Linked DNA regions of Candidatus Puniceispirillum marinum IMCC1322. The protein of the gene in region 1 interacts with the protein of each later gene in a pairwise test. Links are inferred from orthologs where the notes say so. Each region holds a gene or a part of one and is shown in the gene's direction. Other genes may lie near its edges. The genes, in order: SAR116_RS00085 and SAR116_RS05230.

Region 1 (9,053 bases):
TGTATTCTGCAAGGCAAGGAGTCGGTGGGCGAATTCTATTCGGTGGCTTTGACAAATAACATGCAACAAGCCGATACCGGCACGAAAATGATCCATATCGGCGAAGGCAGCCGTTCGACGATCATCTCGAAGGGGATTTCGGCAGGCAAGTCGCAAAATTGCTATCGCGGGCTTGTGCGGATGCAACCAGGTGCCGAGAATGCGCGTAACTTTACGCAATGTGACTCGCTTCTGGTGGGTGATAAATGTGGTGCGCATACGGTGCCCTATATCGTCTCGCGCAACCCCAGTGCCAAAATCGAACATGAGGCGACAACGTCGCGCATTTCCGAAGATCAGCTGTTTTATTGTCTGCAACGCGGCATCAATGAAGAAGATGCCGTGTCTTTGATCGTCAATGGCTTCTGCAAGGAAGTGATGAAGGAATTGCCGATGGAATTTGCCGTCGAAGCACAGAAACTTATTGGAATCAGCCTTGAAGGCTCGGTTGGTTAATCTCAGACAGGATATATTATGACAGCTTTACTTGAAATCAGGGATCTACACGCATCGGTTGGCGATACACCGATCCTGAAAGGTATTAATCTGACGATTAATGCTGGCGAAATACACGCCATCATGGGGCCGAACGGGTCGGGCAAAAGCACGATGTCCTATGTACTTTCTGGCCGTAATGGTTATGAGGTGACAAGCGGCGATGTTTTGATGAATGGCGTGTCGATGCTGGAAATGGAACCCGATGAACGCGCCCGGGCGGGCATGTTTTTGGCGTTTCAATATCCGGTCGAATTGCCTGGTGTCGGCGGCATGAGCTTTTTGCGCGCGGCCGTCAACGCGCGGCGGATTGAGGCTGGTGAGGATGAAGTTGATCAGCTTGAATTTGTCAAAATGGTGCGCGCCAAGGCCAAAATTCTGGGCATTAATGACGAGATGCTGAAGCGGGCGGTCAATGTCGGCTTTTCAGGCGGTGAAAAGAAACGCTATGAAATTCTGCAGATGGCCTTGCTTGAACCGATGATGGCGGTGCTTGATGAAACCGATTCCGGCCTTGATGTTGATGCGCTGAAGATCGTGTCGGAAGGGGTTAATCTGTTGCGTGATCCAGCGCGCTCGATGCTGGTGATTACGCATTATCAGCGTTTGCTGGATTATATCGTGCCTGATTATGTGCATATTCTGGCAGGTGGTAAAATCCGTAAATCTGGCGATAAGTCGCTGGCACTTGAAGTAGAGGAGCAGGGCTATGCTGGCATCGACGATGCAGCCTAATCTTGACCAAATGACCGGACTTGGCGGTGTGCGGAGCGATGCGCTGGCACGCTGGCAAGCCAGTGGTTGGCCGGATGCCAATGTTGAAGCGTGGCGCTTTACGCGGCTTGGGGCGGTGATTGCGCGTGATCTTGTGCCTGCTATTCAAGGCGGTGAAACAGGACGTGAAACAAGCGCGACGATTGCCAAGATTGCGGCCGAGATGCAGGCGCATGTGATCCGCTTTTATAATGGCATGATTGATGTGGCTAGCCTTGACGGGCTGCCTGATGGCATGGTGGCGACACATAGTCTGACATCGGATTTTGATGCGATTGCGGCCGAGGTGGCGGGGCTTGCCCCGAACGATCATCCGGTTGGCAATCTGTCGTTAGCGGCGATGAGTTCAGGGCTGCGGCTGTCGGTTGCGGCAGGGGTGCAGATTACGCAACCAGTATTGTTGGCATTTGAAGGCGATGGTGAAAATGTGTCGGCGCATCCGGTTTTGATGGTCGATGTCGGTATGGGCAGCGCGGCGGTGATTGCCGAATGGCATCAAAGCCAGCTTGGGTTGAATGCGCCGCTTTGTGCGCTTCGTCTTGCCGATAAAGCGCGGCTTGATTATGCCAAAGTGCAGGCCGAGGGTGCCGATAGTGTGCATCTGGCGGCGACGGGTATTGCGCTGGGTGAGGAATCGGTCTTTGCCGGCTTTTCGATTTCGGCAGGTGGCCAGCTGGCACGGTTGGAAACGCATGTGACGCTGACTGGCGAAACGGCGGAATGTGGCTTGTCGGCGATCTATCTTGGTCGGGATAAACAGCATCACGATATCACCACCTATATGGATCATGCGGTTGGGCATTGCCATTCAAACCAGATTATCCGTGGGGTACTGGATGATGCGTCACGTGGAGTGTTTCAAGGCAAGGTGCATGTCGCACCCGATGCCCAGAAAACCGATGGCCAGCAGATGAGCCGTGCGTTGTTATTGTCACGCAAGGCCGAAGCCGATGCCAAACCCGAACTCGAAATCTATGCCGATGATGTGATCTGTGCGCATGGTGCCACCGTTGGTGAACTTGATGAAACGCAGCTTTTCTATCTGACCAGCCGGGGCATTCCCAAAGCGAAAGCCCGTGCCATGCTTATCGGCGCGTTTCTGGATGACGCGATTGATGTGGTGGATAATGCGGCGTTGGCTTCAATGCTTAGGCATATCAGTGATGGCTGGATGGCGGATGTCAAAGGGGTGTCGCTATGACCGATAATCTAGCGCTTAAAACGGCGGTCTTTGATAGTGACGCGATCCGCGCTGACTTTCCGATCCTGTCACGCGAAATTCATGGCAAGCCGTTGGTATATCTGGATTCAGCCGCCTCGGCACAAAAACCGCATCAGGTGATGGATGCTTTGATGTCTGCCTATACGGATACCTATTCGAATGTGCATCGTGGTTTGCATTTTCTATCCGAGGCCTCAACCGATGCCTATGAAGCTGTACGCCAGAAAGTTGCCGGATTTATCGGCGCCCCGTCACCCGACGAGATTGTGCTGACCTCTGGCGCGACCATGGCCTTGAACATGATTGCGCATAGCTGGGCTTTGCCCCGTTTGCAGGCAGGTGATGAGATTCTTATCAGCATTGCCGAACATCACGCCAATATCGTGCCATGGCAGATGGTTGCCGAACGTACCGGTGCCGTGTTGCGTGCCTTTCCGATGGATGAAGATGGCAGCTTTTCGATGCAGGCCATGACCGAGATGACCAGTGAAAAGACACGGATCATTTCGATATCGCATGTATCGAATGTGCTGGGTACGGTTTATCCGCTGGCCGAGATTGCCAAGCTGGCAAAATCGGTTGATGCGTTATTTGTCGTTGATGGCTGTCAGGGCGTTGTCCATATGCCAGTTGATGTGACCGCGCTGGGATGTGATTTCTATGTGTTTTCAGCGCATAAATTATATGGCCCTAATGGCGTTGGCGTGCTGTGGGGCAGGTCTGAGATTCTGGCTGATATGCCGCCCTTCATGGGTGGCGGCGACATGATTGATCGTGTCACCATTGAGAAAAGCACCTATGCCGCGCCGCCACATCGCTTTGAAGCGGGGACGCCAGCGATTGCCGAAGTTATTGCGCTGGGCGCGGCGGTTGATTATGTTGAATCAATCGGGATGGCGGCGATACGGGCGCATGAACAGGACGTTCTGTCCTATGCGCATCAGCGTCTAAGTGCGGTTGAGGGGCTCAATATCATTGGTACGGCGGTTGGTAAATCGGGCGTTGTGTCATTTACGATGGATTGTGCGCATCCGCATGATATTTCGACGATCATTGACCGTGATGGTGTTGCGATAAGGGCAGGGCATCATTGCGCCCAGCCGTTAATGGATTATCTGGATGTATCGTCAACAGCGCGGGCGTCGGTTGGTGTTTACACCACTAAAAGTGAATTTGACGCGCTGGCAACATCATTGGAAAAAGTGGTACGTATTTTCAGCTAGGGCGCATTTTTGGCTAGGTGGTAATTGACCATCAAAAGGTAGAATAGATGAACGATCAGATTGATGAGCAGAAGGATGAGGATGTGGACAATCCCTATAAAGCATCTGCATCCGTAAATATTCCAAGTCATATGCGTTCAGCCGAGGACAATAAGCTGGCGCGTGAAAATGACAGTGGTTATCTGGGGCCGGGGTTACCCGAATTTCTGAATTTTGGTGCCAATACGTCGAGCGAAGGTGATGGGTTCCGTGCAACGGCAGGTAGCCCGCTTGAAGCACCGCAAGGACAGGCTGACGCGGTGGCGATTGAAGATGCGCTGAAATCAGTGCATGATCCTGAGATACCGGTTAATATTTTTGATCTAGGTCTTATATATGATGTGATAAGGCAGGATAATGGCGATGTCGATATCACAATGTCACTGACCGCGCCCGGATGCCCCGTGGCAGGCGAAATGCCAGGCCAAGTTGCCGAAGCGGTGGCAAAGGTTGATAGCGTTGGCAGTGTGAGTGTCGAGCTTGTGTGGGATCCAGCATGGACGCCCGAGCGCATGAGCGATGATGCAAAGCTGGCGCTTGACTGGTAGAATAGCCCTTTGGGTTGCTAATTTGTAATGCGTTTGGAAAGGATAGATCATGTTTGACCCGAATAAACCGATCGTCACTTTGACGGATAAGGCGGCACTGCATGTTCAAAGCCTGATGAACAAGGCTGAGAGCGATGTTATCGGTCTGCGGGTGGGTATCAAGACCACCGGTTGTTCAGGTATGCAATATGATGTCCAATTTGCGACCGAGCAAAAACCGTTTGAAGATAAGGTTGAAGAAAAAGGCGTGACTTTATTCATTGATCCAACAGCCGTGATGTTTCTGATCGGGTCGGAGATGGATTGGCAGGAAGATAAATTTGCCGCGCGTTTTGTCTTTAATAATCCCAATGAAATTGCCCGTTGTGGGTGCGGCGAAAGCTTTTCTGTCGCGTCATAGGCGGGTTTCAGAAGCCTGTTTTATGCTGTTACCCATGACAGTATCTGCTGGCGTCAAACTAGACGGTGAATATGTCAGACCCGAAGTCAAAGAAAATCATTACGCTGCTTGCCGGTTTGGCGCGTTACACAATACCGCGTGGTAACTGGCGTGTGCGTGGCCGTATAACGGCGGCCTTTGCCTGTCTTATGGCGGCAAAAGGGTCAAATATAATAACCCCGCTTATGTATGGTGCGGCGGTTGATCTGGTCAATGGTGATCAGGGATTTGCGATGTCGGCCCTAATGTGGGTCGTGGCAGGTTATGCACTGGCACGGCTTGGCCAGCAGGTATTCAGCGAAGCCAAGCAATATCTGTTTGCCAGCGTTGCCCAGCGTGCGGTGCGCGGTGCCGCCTTGAATGCCTTTCGGTATCTGCATAAATTGTCATTGCAGTTTCATCTTGATCGGCAGACAGGCGGCCTGACAAGGTCGATTGATCGCGGTGCCAAAGGTATTGAATTTCTGCTGACCATCGCCTTTTTCGAGGTGTTGCCCCTATTTGTCGAAATGCTGTTTGTCAGTGCCATTCTGTGGTCGATGTTCGGATTTTTCTATGCGGCGGTGACATTCGTGACGGTGATGGCCTATGTGATCTTCACGATCAAGGTGACCGAATGGCGGATACGGTTCCGGCGTGAGATGAATAATGCTGATGAAAGCGCTGCGACACGCGCGGTTGATTCGATGCTGAATTACGAAACAGTCAAATATTTCAATGCCGAAGAGGTTGAAGCCGAGCGTTATGATACGGCGATGCGCAAATATGAAATCATGGCGGTCAAATCACGTACGTCATTGTCGGTGGTCAATATCGGACAGGGGGCGGTTATTGCCATTGGTCTGATGGCGATGATGGGGATGGCAGGTCTGGATATCCAGCGCGGATTGCTGACCGTGGGTGATTTTGTGATCGTGAATACCTATCTGTTACAGCTCTATCTGCCGCTTAATTTTCTGGGCTGGGTCTATCGGGAGTTACGCCAGTCGCTGGTCGATATGGAACGTATGTTCAAATTGCTGGATGAAGAACCCGATATTGCCGACAAGCCGGATGCTGGCGATCTGGCTGTTGGCGGCGGTGAGTTGGTCTTTGACAATGTGCATTTTGCCTATGCTGACCGGCCTATTCTCAAAGGTGTCAGCTTTCGTGTGCCGCCAGGCAAGCGTACCGCCATTGTTGGCCCAAGCGGGTCTGGCAAAACGACGATTTCGCGGCTGCTATTCCGCTTTTATGATCCGAATGAAGGCAGTATCTGTCTGGATGGGCAGGATCTGCGCGATGTATCGCAAAGTTCACTCCGCAGTGTCATTGGCGTGGTGCCGCAGGATACGGTCATGTTTAATTCGACGATTGGCTATAATATCGGCTATGGCCGGCATGATGCCAGCCAGGCCGACATCGAAGCGGCGGCCAAGGCGGCGGCGATTGATGGCTTTATCAGCAAATTACCCGATGGCTATGACACCCGCGTTGGTGAACGTGGGCTAAAACTGTCTGGCGGTGAAAAACAGCGCGTTGCGATTGCCCGCGCGATTTTGAAAAAGCCTGCGATCTTTCTGTTTGATGAAGCCACATCGGCGCTGGATAGCCGCACCGAAAAGGATATTCAGCGTTCGCTGAATGATATTTCACGAAGCCAGACAACATTGGTTATTGCACACCGGCTTTCGACGGTTGTCGATGCTGACGAAATTCTGGTGCTGGCTGATGGTGAAATATGTGAGCGTGGGACGCATCGCCAGCTTCTGGCCAAAAACGGGCTTTATGCCATGATGTGGCAACGCCAGTCTGATGGTTTCATAGATGATGATCTGACGAAAGATTATGATGGCAGTTCTGACTATGACGGTGTCGGCGATAGGCCGCAAGAGGTCATAAGCTGATGTATCGCCATGCCAGCGAAGCGGGGCTTGTCTTGCCGTCTGGTACCGATATCAACCAGCCCTATGATGGCCATAATCTGCGCGGGCATCTGGCCGAAATAGCTGATCAAAGCACAATGCAGGGGAAAGTGCGGGGGCATGTTCTGCTGTGTCCGGGATTTACCGAATTTTGCGAAAAATATAGCGATGTGATAAAGGCGTTCAATGACCGCGGTTATAATGTGCTGGCGATAGACTGGCCCGGGCAGGGCATGTCGGGGCATCTGGGGCGGCATCGTATGGCGGTGCATTGTGACAGCTTTGACCAGCATATTGGCGCGATGGACAGATTGATCACGGCGGTGGGCTGGCAGGATAGGCCAGTGATACTGTTCGGTCATTCGATGGGCGGGCATCTGGCGTTGCGCCTGTGCCAGCATCTGCGGGCGCAGGTGCAGGCGGCGATTATCCTGTCGCCGATGATCGTGCCACCCGTCATGCCTGTATGGATGGTGCGTCTCATCACGCAGACGCTTGTTGCGGCAGGGTTCGGGCGTTTCTATCTGCCGTTTAAAAAGCCGCCGACGCTTGATTATATCAGGCAATTTCGCCCGCATAATCTGCTGTCACGCGATAAAGCCGGATATGAAAGCCAATTTGTCTGGTTTGATGATAATCCCGAATTGCGACGGAGTCAGCCAACCGCAGGCTGGGTGCGCGCCGCCTATGAATCATGTGCGCGCACGACATTGAACAAAGACTGGATGGCGGCGGTAGATTGTCCGGTGCTGGGCTTTGAGGCGGGTGATGAACGGGTGGTGCATAAAAAGTCTAGTGACCGGATGCTGGCCTGTCTGCCGCATCTGACGCGCTATGAATATGACGGGGCGCGGCATGAATTGCTGAATGAAACACCCGATGTGGTGGCGGATATATGGACGCGGATCGATGCGTTTTTAGGCGGCCGAGGTCAAAGCCGTTTGAAATAGCGGCCAGTAGCCAAAGCACATTCCAAAACCGCCAGAGAGAACACCGTCCAAAGCAAAATCGCCATACCGCCATTAACGATCATGTGACCAGCCAGAAACGGAAAGCCAAACACGCCAATAAAATAGGACAGGCCAAATAATTGCAAAGTCTGCGGGATGATATCGGGCTGTGCCTCATTCGCCGCCATCGCCTTGATGATCGGATAGGATACGCCATAGCCAATGCCAAATAATATGGCGCCAAGCACATAGAGAAAGACATTGCTGTCTTGTAGAATAAACAGCATGACGCTAAACCCCATAACGCCAAGCAAGAGTGCGATCACCGCATAGGGTGATTGCCCGCCCATGAATTGCGCAAATATCACACGGCAAATAATCACCGTAACCGTATAAGCCAGAAAATAATCGGCATAGGCCATATTCTGGGCGTCGGCATAGACAATCTGGAAATTGGTGATGCCAGCAAAAACACTGGCACCAATGCCGACCATGATAATGGGAATAGCGGCACGCGATGTCATTACCTGCTTGATGCTGGTCATTGTCAGTCTGGTTTTATCAATAATCTGCTTTTCAATGGTCAGTATCCGCATTGGCGCGGCAAGCCAGAAAAACAAAATGGCGCTGATCCCACATAGGCCGGCCGTGGCTAGAAAAGTCAGTCCCATGCCAAAGCCCAGCCGCGTCATAGCCGCACCAAATACTGGTGAGAGACCAAACCCAGCCATGATGAAAACCGAAAGAAGGGTGAAATACTGAATGCGCTCATGCGGGTGAATGACGCGATTTAGCGCTACCGGTGTCAGGGTATAGAACAAACCCCAGCCCGCGCCTAGGAACAGGCCTGCCGCCTCTACTATCAGCCCAGTTTGACCGGCAAGCCCAAATAACAATCCCGCCACGGTGATCAGACCACCAGATAAAGCGATGGTGGGCATGATGCCTAACCAGCTGGTGATATGGCCAGAATAAATCACAACAATTAATGTCGCGATCGCTGTCAATGCCAGCACAAAACCGACATCGGCTTCATTGCCACCAAAGTCGGCAAATAAAGCTGGTAATAAAAAGGTCAGCCCATAGGCACCCGCTTGCAGGAAAATGCCAAAGAAATAGAGGCTCAATAGCGTTTGGCGCGGCATTAGGCGGCCTCGCCTCCATCGGGACCATAGAAAATCACCCATGTTGTCATGCTCTCGCCAAACTGGGTAAAGCGATGCGGCACACCGGCGGCAACAAACAGAAAATCGCCCGGGGCAAACGGCACGCGTTCATCGGCCATCTCGAAAATGCCAGTGCCATCAATGATGATATAGGCCTCATCCTGACGATGCGGGGTCTGATAATCGGCTTTTACCGGTTCGTATAGCTCAACTTTAAGGGTGCCATGTTCGAATAAGGTGGCAAATCTCTGAGA
Region 2 (9,151 bases), 1.1 Mb from region 1 along the record:
TTATCCAAGGGTCAGATCCGACGTGTTGTGGGTACTGTTGGTGGTGCCATGGATATAAATGTCGGTGTTGGTGGCGTGATAAAAAGTGCCAATCTGGCACTTGATCTGAGCAATGGTTCGATATTGCTGGAAGATTTTACAAAGTCGATGCCGGTGCAAAAGGCCGCATTACAGATGGCGTTTCGCAATGGTGATCTGACGGTTGAGAGCTTTACTGCTGATTTTGCAGGTGATGGTGCGATCACGCTGAATGGTAATGTGACAGTTGCGGCAGACTGGATGCCGCGGGATTTCAACGTGAGTCTGGAAGTTGATAATCTTGATACGCGCTTTTTTCAGGCCTTATGGCCAAGATGGGCGCTGGCAAAGACCCGTAGCTGGATGCAGGCCAACCTTCTGGCAGGACATATTGAAAACGCCCGTATGTCGATGACTGGTGCTTATGTGCCGGCAACACAAAAGCCGGTACTTAGTGATATTTCAGCCACAGGGTCATATCGGGAGGCGACGGTAAGGTGGGCGCCTGACATGCCGCTTATAACCGGTATTGATGCTAATCTTGTGCTTAATAATGATGCCTTTAATATCACCTCATCTTCGGGGCAACTCGAAGACTTTGTTCTTGAAACTGGGCGGGTGACGATCGGTCCGATCCTGACCAATGACCAAAGAATGATCGATTTGTCGCTAAAGGCGCAAGGCGGAATGACGACGGCGCTGGATATTTTCAAACGCACCGGACGCAGCAAGGTAGGCGCGATCGATCTCGAAAAACTTACCGTATCTGGAACCACCGAACTGTCACTGACATCACGTTTTCCGTTACGTAAGGGGGCTAAATTTGCCAATGCCGACACCGCTGTAAATGCCACTACGCGCAATGCCACAATCAGGGGTCTGCCGTTTGGCATCAATCTGGAATCGGCGGCAATGATTGCCTCATTTGAAAAGAACAAGGTTGATATTACCGGTGATGCAGAAGTTTTTGATATGCCCGCCAGATTTACCTTTCAAACCAACAAAGCGACCCGAGAAGTTGATTTTGTAGGGCAGTTTGAATCATCGCCGATTATGACGGGTATTTTTGCCAAAATGTCCGGACTTGATATTGAGGGTAAAGCCAGCGCTAAAATTGGCTTTAGTTCATCGACCGGATGGAATAACGCACAGATTAACCTATCAACAGACCTGACCAACGCTTCGATCAATGTGCCAGCATTGAACTGGGCGAAATTTCCGGCTGAAAACGGCGTTGTGAATGCCAGCTTTGTGCTTCGTAACGGCGTGGTAACAGCCATACAGGATATTGACCTGTCACTAGGCACGCTGGCGGCCAAAGGGCAATTAGCGCTTGGTGTTGATGGCAGTTTGCAGGCGGCCTTTTTTAACAAGCTGACAATGCCGGGTAATGATATCCGTGATCTGATAGTCGAAACAAGCGCCAAGGGCGGCTGGAGCGTTAGCGCGTCTGCCCGCACGATTGATCTGGTGCCATTGCGACGCAATAAGGGTGTTGGCGGGGGCGCGCCCATTACCTTTGATGTGACCGCTGACACGATTTACATCGACGCACAAAACGCATTATCCGGCCATATTCAGGGTTCGCGTGATGAAGCGGGTAATGGTAAGGCTGTGTTTTCCGGTACGTTATTGACCAAAGGCAAACCATTGGTCAGCGAAGGCCAGATGACAGTGAATTTTGGTCCAAGAGGTGATCACCTTAGTGGGGCGGGCCTTATTGGCGGTGCCGAAACGCAGATTACATTTAATGGCAATGGCGGCGAGCAAGCGGTTCTTGTTCTGACCTCCAAAAATGCGGGGCGTATGCTGTCCGGGCTCGGGATTACCGATGCAATACGTGCGGGATCTGTCCGGCTAGAGAATAACTTTATCAGCACTGATTTTTCTTCCTTCAATACCAACATCACACTTTCAGATTTTAATGTGGTCAAAGCCCCACGGGCAGTCCGCATATTCTCGCTTTTGGGGCCAGCAGGTATCATCGGTCTGGTTGAAGGCGAAGGCACGGCCTTTAGCAACGGCGTTGCAAGGTTTGAAAAACGCGGATCGGATATTTCTATCTCGCGCATGGAAGCCAGCGGTGGAGCTGTCAGCGTGGCTGTTGTGGGGCGCTTTAACAACAAAACACGTCAAATGGATATTTCGGGGAATCTTGTACCAGCTAACCAGCTCAGTAAAATAATAGGGGCGGTGCCGCTTCTTGGGAACGTCCTGACCGGCATTGACAAGTCGGGTATTTTTACAACCCAGTTCAGCATGATCGGCAAAATGGATGATCCTGAAACCTCGATCAATGCGGCGTCATTGGCACCAGGAGTTTTGCGCGATATATTCAGTCCGGAATGGCTAAAGCGCGAAAGCGACCGCCTGTTTGGCGCGCAGGCCGACTAGCCAGCGACAAGCATGGCATGACGTTTTTTGCCTGCTGATATCTTGGCCTTGCCATCAATAAAATCAGATAATGTCAGTTGCATGTTTTCGTCATTGATAGCCACATCATTCACCCGCGCACCACCGCCGCGTATCAAGCGCCGCGCTTCGCCATTTGATGCGGCAAAGCCGACAATTTTTAGCGCCTCGACCATGTCCAGCGCTTCAGCCCGTCCCGCCGCAAGATCAAATTGTGGCAAACCGTCTGAAACGCCCGATCCGGCAAAGGTCTGCTGGGCTGTTTGCATGGCATGCGCGGCCGCCTCTGTGCCATGACACAGGCTTGTCGCTTCATTAGCCAGAATAATTTTGGCTTCATTGATGTCGGCACCTTCCAGCGCACCTAGCCGGTTCACCTCATCCATGGGCAATTCGGTAAATAGCGCCAGAAAACGGGCAACATCGGCATCTTCGGTGTTACGCCAGAACTGCCAGAAATCAAAAGCTGATAATTTATCGTCATTCAACCATACCGCACCATCGGCAGATTTGCCCATTTTGGCACCCGATGCCGTGGTGATAAGGGGTGACGTAAGACCAAAAATTTCCTGCGCATCGACGCGGCGGGTCAGATCAATGCCGGTAACGATATTGCCCCACTGATCCGATCCCCCCATCTGGAGCAGACATCCATAGCGGCGGCGTAGCTCGAGAAAATCATAAGCCTGAAGAATCGCATAGTTGAATTCCAGAAATGAAAGCGGTTGTTCGCGGTCAAGTCGCAATTTGACCGAATCCATGCCCATCATGCGGTTAATTGAAAAATGCGGGCCAAAGTCACGCAAAAACCGGATATAGCCAAGCGTGTCCAACCAGTCGGCATTATCAACCATAATTGCATCGGTCGGGCCATCGCCAAATTTCAGATATTTTTCAAATACCTTTTTGATGCCGTTCTTATTCGCTTCGATATCCTGATCTGATAGCAACGGGCGGGCTGTATCCTTACCTGACGGATCTCCAACCTTGGTTGTGCCGCCGCCCATCAGAACAATCGGCTTATGGCCGGTTTTCTGTAAAATACGTAGCATCATGATCTGCACCAGCGACCCGACATGCAGGCTATCGGCCGTACAGTCAAAACCAATATAGGCTGGCAAAACCTTGGTGCTGGCAGCATCGTCCAGCGCTTCGATATTGGTGGCCTGATGAATATAGCCGCGGTCAGTATAGTGCTGGATAAGATCTGATTTATAGGTCATGTCATTCAACTCAATATAGAGTGCAAAAGTCGTTACAATGCACTTGTCTCAATCAGGCAAGCGGGTCGAAATCATCTTCGTTAATCGAGTCGTTCAGATAAGCTTCGACACGTTCGATCATCGGGTCAAGATGCTCGGTAAAGAAGTGATTTGCCCCAGGCAGAACGTCAACGGTAATATTGACGCCTTTCTGAATTGATAGGCGTTCAACCAGCTTTTCGACACTTTCAGGTGGCACCTGTTCGTCCAGCTCGCCATGCATGATGAGTCCAGATGCCGGACAAGGTGCCAGAAACGAGAAATCATGCGTAACAGCAGGCGGCGTAACCGAGATGAATCCCTGAATTTCAGGGCGGCGCATCATAAGCTGCATACCAATCCATGATCCAAACGAAAAGCCGGCGATCCAGCATTGCCGCGATGATGGATTCTGCGCTTGCAACCAATCCATGGCTGTTGCCGCATCGGATAATTCGCCTTCGCCATTATCATATACACCCTGGCTTCGGCCAACGCCGCGGAAATTGAACCGCATGACGGAAAATCCGCGCGCTTGGAATAATTTATAAAGAGCATAGGTCACCCGGTTATTCATGGTGCCGCCTTTATCTGGCTCCGGATGCAAAATAAGCGCCGTCGGGGCGTCACTTGCTTCGGCAGGCATATAGCGACATTCAAGGCGACCTTCAGGGCCGTTAATGATGACCTCAGGCATATTTTTTTTGCTCCACTTGTGCTATTTAATGAACGGCTTATATCTTAATAAGGCGCGATCGCCAAGCCAGCTTTGTGCAGATCGTTAATCAGATGAGAGAAACTGCAATCATGTTTGCAAATTTGAACCGTGATCTAAAGGCAATTATGACGCGTGACCCCGCGGCTAGCAATCGTTTTGCCGCGGTGATTCTATATCCAAGTTTTCATGTCATGGTGGCCTATCGCTTGTCGAATCCATTGTGGAATATCGGGCTACGCTTTATTGCGCGTTGGATCATGCAGATTGCCCGCTGGCTCACAGGCATCGAAATTCATCCCGGTGCGACCATCGGCGGTGGTTTTTTTGTCGATCATGGGTCAGGCGTCGTGATTGGTGAAACAGCCATAATCGGCGATAATGTAACGTTGTATCAGGGGGTCACGCTTGGTGGTGTGTTGCCGGCGGTAGATGCTGAATCGCAACGTTCGGTCAAACGCCACCCAACTTTGGGCGATGATGTGATCGTCGGATCAGGTGCGCAGATTCTGGGTAATATCACCGTTAATCGTTGTGCGCGTGTCGGTGGTAATTCGGTGGTCACCAAAGATGTGCCTGAGGGCGCAACCGTTGTCGGTGTTCCGGCTCGCCAGATGACAAATAAGACAACGCCGAAAACCGTTGATGAGAGCTTTCAGCCCTACGGCGTTCATGATATGGCTAATGCCGATCCACGCGAGCGCATTATCACCGCGCTTGTTGATGAAGTGCAAAGCTTGCGTGCCCGTCTTAATGATATGGAAGATCGTGTTTCGGCAACCCAGCTTCACAACAAGGCAGGAAAAACCAGCCAGCCAAGTAGGCGTAGCAATAAATCTTGATTATCTTTTTAGTTTTTAGCTGGAACCATGCGTGATGGGAATGACGCCGCTTTATTTTGACAACAATGCCACAGCACCGCTTCGCCCTGAAGCGTCGGCGGCGATACATAAGGCGATGGGCGCACCAGCGAATCCGTCATCGGTACATTCTTTTGGCCGTACGGCACGTTTGACCGTCGAGGCGGCGCGTGAATCAGTTGCTTTGCTGGCGGGGTCAAGAGCCGCAGATGTGGTGTTTACCAGCGGCGGTACCGAATCCAACAATCTGGCTTTGGCCGGCTTTGCGCATATTGTCACCTCGGCAATTGAGCATGATTCGGTGCGTGCATGTGCTGTGAGTGCCAGTGTCATCAATGTGACATCAGATGGCGTGATTGATCTGGAGCATGCGCGTGCTGTGCTTGCCGGATTGCCTGACGAGCAAAGGCCATCAACCATCTTGTCGGTAATGGCAGCCAATAACGAAACAGGCGTTATTCAGCCAGTGGCTGAACTTGTTGCGCTGGCGCGTGAAAACAACATTGCCGTGCATAGCGATATGGTGCAATTACTGGCTAAGGATCATTTCAGCTTTGCCGCGCTAGATCTGGATTACGCCAGCCTGTCGGCGCATAAAATTGGCGGGCCGGCGGGTGTCGGTGCTGTGCTGGTCAAGCCGGGCAATGCGTTGCAAAGTTTGCTACGGGGCGGCGGTCAGGAACAGGGACGTCGCTCAGGCACAGAAAACTTTATTGGCATTGCCGGTTTTGGTGCCGCCGCATCGGCTGCCTTTGGGGATGTTGCGCATTATGAAGCGATGTCAAAATGGCGCGATCAGTTTGAAGATATGATGCTTGCGCATGTGCCAGATGCGCATGTTTTTGGCCAGCAGGTGCCGCGCCTTGGAAATACCAGCTGTCTTGCGATTGCGGGCAAGTCCGCCGAAACCATGGTTATGGCGCTTGATATTGCGGGTGCCGCGATCAGTGCCGGATCAGCCTGTTCGTCAGGCAAGGTCAAAACAAGTCATGTGCTGGCCGCTATGGGGGCTGGTGATCTGGCTGGTCAGGCTGTGCGTATTTCGGGAGGCTGGCAAACCAAGAAAACCGACTTTGAAAGGCTTGCAGATGTCTTTCTTGGGCTGTACAAGCGTTAGAATTGCGGACGGTAACTGCGTGCAAGCCGACAACATAACCAAATGAAATAGGAGTGGTGACTGCGATGCCAAACATCATCTTTGTAAAGCCAGATGGCACCGAGTTGAATGTCAACGTCAATGAGGGCGTGAGTGTGATGGAAGCTGGCCGCGATGCCAATCTTGGTATTGAAGGTACCTGTGGGGGCTGTTTGTCTTGTGCAACCTGTCATGTGATTGTTGATGCCGACTGGTTTGCCAAAACCGGCGCGCCTAGCGAGGATGAAGAAGATATGCTCGATCTCGCTTTTGGCCTGACCGAAACCTCACGGCTTGGGTGTCAGTTGACAATGTCGGCTGAACTTGATGGCATCCGTCTTACAATTCCGGATGATATGTAGGGACTAAACAATGTCTGTGGCCAAAACAGCCAGCAACAATGTGCATGCCGCGACCACATCTGCGTCGGTGCAGGCTACTGATAGGCCGACTGCTGATCTATCAGCCATAAACTCGCTTGGCTTTGCCAAAGCGCCTGCCGATACACGGGTTGTCGTGGCAATGTCAGGCGGCGTTGATTCATCGGTCACGGCGGCGATGCTGCATGATGAAGGCTATGAAGTCATTGGTATCACCTTGCAGTTGTATGACCATGGTGTGGCGGTTCAGACCAAGGGTGCCTGTTGTGCGGGCATTGATATCCACGATGCACGGACAGTTTCGGCGCGGCTGGGCATTCCGCATTATGTGCTGGATTATGAGTCTAAGTTCCGTGATCAGGTGATGGAAGATTTCGCCGATAGTTATTTGCGCGGCGAAACGCCTATCCCCTGCGTGCGCTGTAACCAGACAGTCAAATTTACCGATTTGCTGACAACTGCGCAGGAACTTGGTGCGGATTGTCTGGCCACTGGCCATTATGTCCAGCGTCTTGAAACGCCAGCCGGACCAGTATTACGGCGCGGTATTGATGCGTCCAAGGATCAATCCTATTTCCTGTTTGCGACCACGGCAGAGCAGATGGACTATCTGCGCTTTCCGCTGGGCGGGCTGACCAAGGATGAAACGCGCGATCTGGCGCGCAAATATGGTTTGGCGGTATCCGAAAAACCTGACAGCCAGGATATCTGCTTTGTGCCAAATGGCCGGTATGGCGATGTTGTGCGGCGCTTGCGGCCAGGTGCTGTTGAGGCTGGTGATATTGTGCATCTTGATGGTACCGTTCTGGGTCAGCATAAGGGCGTGATCGATTATACCATTGGCCAGCGTCGCGGACTTGGCATTGGCGGGCGCAAGGATGCTGACGAAGCTGACGGCCCGTTATATGTTGTCGGTATTGATGCGGCCGCGCATCGTGTCATTGTTGGCCCGCAAAGCGCACTTGCCTGTTATGAGGTGCATCTGAGCGAGACCAGCTGGGTTGCTGGTGGCGGTGCGCCTGTTGCCGGACATCCTGTGCTTGCACGGTTGCGCAATACCGCCCCGGCGATGCCTGCCGTGCTCGAGGCAGGTGAGGGTGGCTGTGCAATTGTGCGGCTGGACGATCCGCAATTTGGCATTGCCGTGGGGCAAGCGGCGGCAATCTATGATGCGGCTGATCCTGAAAATCTGCTTGGTGGGGGGTGGATTTCGGCCGCCCCGCTTGCGGGTGCAGATGGTCAGCTATCCTAGAGCCCACCCGATAGTTTCTTTAGCACAATCAGCAGACATCCATGCTGTTCTTTAGGCCATAATCTATAGCAACGAGCTATCGTCGTTAGATTTTGTAGCAGCTAGTTCGGCGCGTTTTGCAGCGGCTTTGCTACGGCGCGATATGCGGGGCGGGTGAAGATAGGCTTCCCATTCCTGACGATCTTCAAGATCCGACAGATGCACATCCAGGGCGCGGTTAGCGATCTGAATTTCGAGCATGAATAACGACATGGCGACCATCAGCAGGACGATGCTGGTAAAGAACAGCCAGCTGCCAAAGGACACATGATCCAGATACATGGCAATCATCGCTGCCAGCGCCGCTACAAAGGCTGTTGCGGCACAGGTCTGGACAATACCAATCAGTTGCAGGCGTTTGCGCAGGCTGGCGATCTGGCGCAAAAACCGCGCGGCGTCATCGGGCGTTGTGTTGTCACGCACCGCATTGTCATGCAGATTGCGGATCAAGGTGGCCAGCACCGAATAACGGTTGCCAAAATTGATCATCATCAGGGGGATGGCGGGAAATAACACGCCGATAATCAGAATATCCTGTTGCATAGCTACCTCAATAAAGCTGGCCCAGCATAACCGCTTTGATAGGCTGGTTCCAGCCTGTTAGCGTACTGATGAGAAAGCTATTGGCTAAAATTCATCCGCCGATGCCCACTAGCCTTAGTTCAAGCAGACCATCGATAATATATTGCACCGAAAGCGCTGCTAGAATAATCGCCGTGACACGCGAAAACACCGAGGCAATGCGCGTATCGATGAAATTCTGTGCCAGGCCGGTAAGCACCAAAATCGCTGCCGTTGTCGCCATCACTGCGCCCAAGGCGCCATAGCCAATCATGCTTTGTGCCGCATTGCCCGCTAGGTCGGCTGATACCACCATAACCGATGTGATCGCCGCAGGACCCGCTAGAAGCGGGATCGCCAAAGGAAAGACAGCGACATTTTCGGCAGATTCGGTGGCTTTGTCACTACCCTGCTTTTTGCGCTTTTGCCGTTTGGCCGACAGCATATCGAGCGAAACCAGCAACAGGATGATGCCACCGGCGATCTTGAAAGCGGTGATCGAAATGCTGAGATAGCCAAGAATCCAGGTGCCGCAGAG

Evidence for each region.
Region 2: the proteins of SAR116_RS00085 (region 1) and SAR116_RS05230 interact in binary tests that used the Escherichia coli proteins (3 or more experiments, as listed by UniProt). The link is inferred for Candidatus Puniceispirillum marinum IMCC1322 from one-to-one orthologs.

What each region holds. Positions count from the first base shown.
Region 1 is NC_014010.1:14,501-23,553, forward strand. What follows is about bases 3,381-6,064. They hold SAR116_RS00085 (HesB/IscA family protein), read left to right. Parts: upstream 3,381-4,389; coding sequence 4,390-4,740; downstream 4,741-6,064. Other genes in these bases: SAR116_RS00075 (cysteine desulfurase), read left to right, coding at 3,381-3,753; SAR116_RS00080 (DUF59 domain-containing protein), read left to right, coding at 3,801-4,340; SAR116_RS00090 (ABCB family ABC transporter ATP-binding protein/permease), read left to right, coding at 4,812-6,064. Outside these bases: Fe-S cluster assembly protein SufB, read left to right, coding at 1-495; Fe-S cluster assembly ATPase SufC, read left to right, coding at 514-1,269; Fe-S cluster assembly protein SufD, read left to right, coding at 1,244-2,509; more of SAR116_RS00075, read left to right, coding at 2,506-3,380; more of SAR116_RS00090, read left to right, coding at 6,065-6,665; SAR116_RS00095 (alpha/beta fold hydrolase), read left to right, coding at 6,665-7,633; SAR116_RS00100 (MFS transporter), read right to left, coding at 7,615-8,778; SAR116_RS00105 (cupin domain-containing protein), read right to left, coding at 8,778-9,053. UniProt on the Escherichia coli protein: Is able to transfer iron-sulfur clusters to apo-ferredoxin. Multiple cycles of [2Fe2S] cluster formation and transfer are observed, suggesting that IscA acts catalytically.
Region 2 is NC_014010.1:1,075,926-1,085,076, reverse strand. The notes cover bases 5,304-8,085. They hold SAR116_RS05230 (2Fe-2S iron-sulfur cluster-binding protein), read left to right. Parts: upstream 5,304-6,428; coding sequence 6,429-6,743; downstream 6,744-8,085. Other genes in these bases: SAR116_RS05220 (DUF2721 domain-containing protein), read right to left, coding at 8,077-8,085; mnmA (tRNA 2-thiouridine(34) synthase MnmA), read left to right, coding at 6,754-8,013; SAR116_RS05235 (cysteine desulfurase family protein), read left to right, coding at 5,304-6,363. Outside these bases: SAR116_RS05255 (YhdP family protein), read left to right, coding at 1-2,412; tyrS (tyrosine--tRNA ligase), read right to left, coding at 2,409-3,653; SAR116_RS05245 (alpha/beta hydrolase), read right to left, coding at 3,706-4,368; cysE (serine O-acetyltransferase), read left to right, coding at 4,479-5,228; more of SAR116_RS05235, read left to right, coding at 5,263-5,303; more of SAR116_RS05220, read right to left, coding at 8,086-8,595; SAR116_RS05215 (MarC family protein), read right to left, coding at 8,687-9,151. UniProt on the Escherichia coli protein: Ferredoxin are iron-sulfur proteins that transfer electrons in a wide variety of metabolic reactions. Although the function of this ferredoxin is unknown it is probable that it has a role as a cellular electron transfer protein.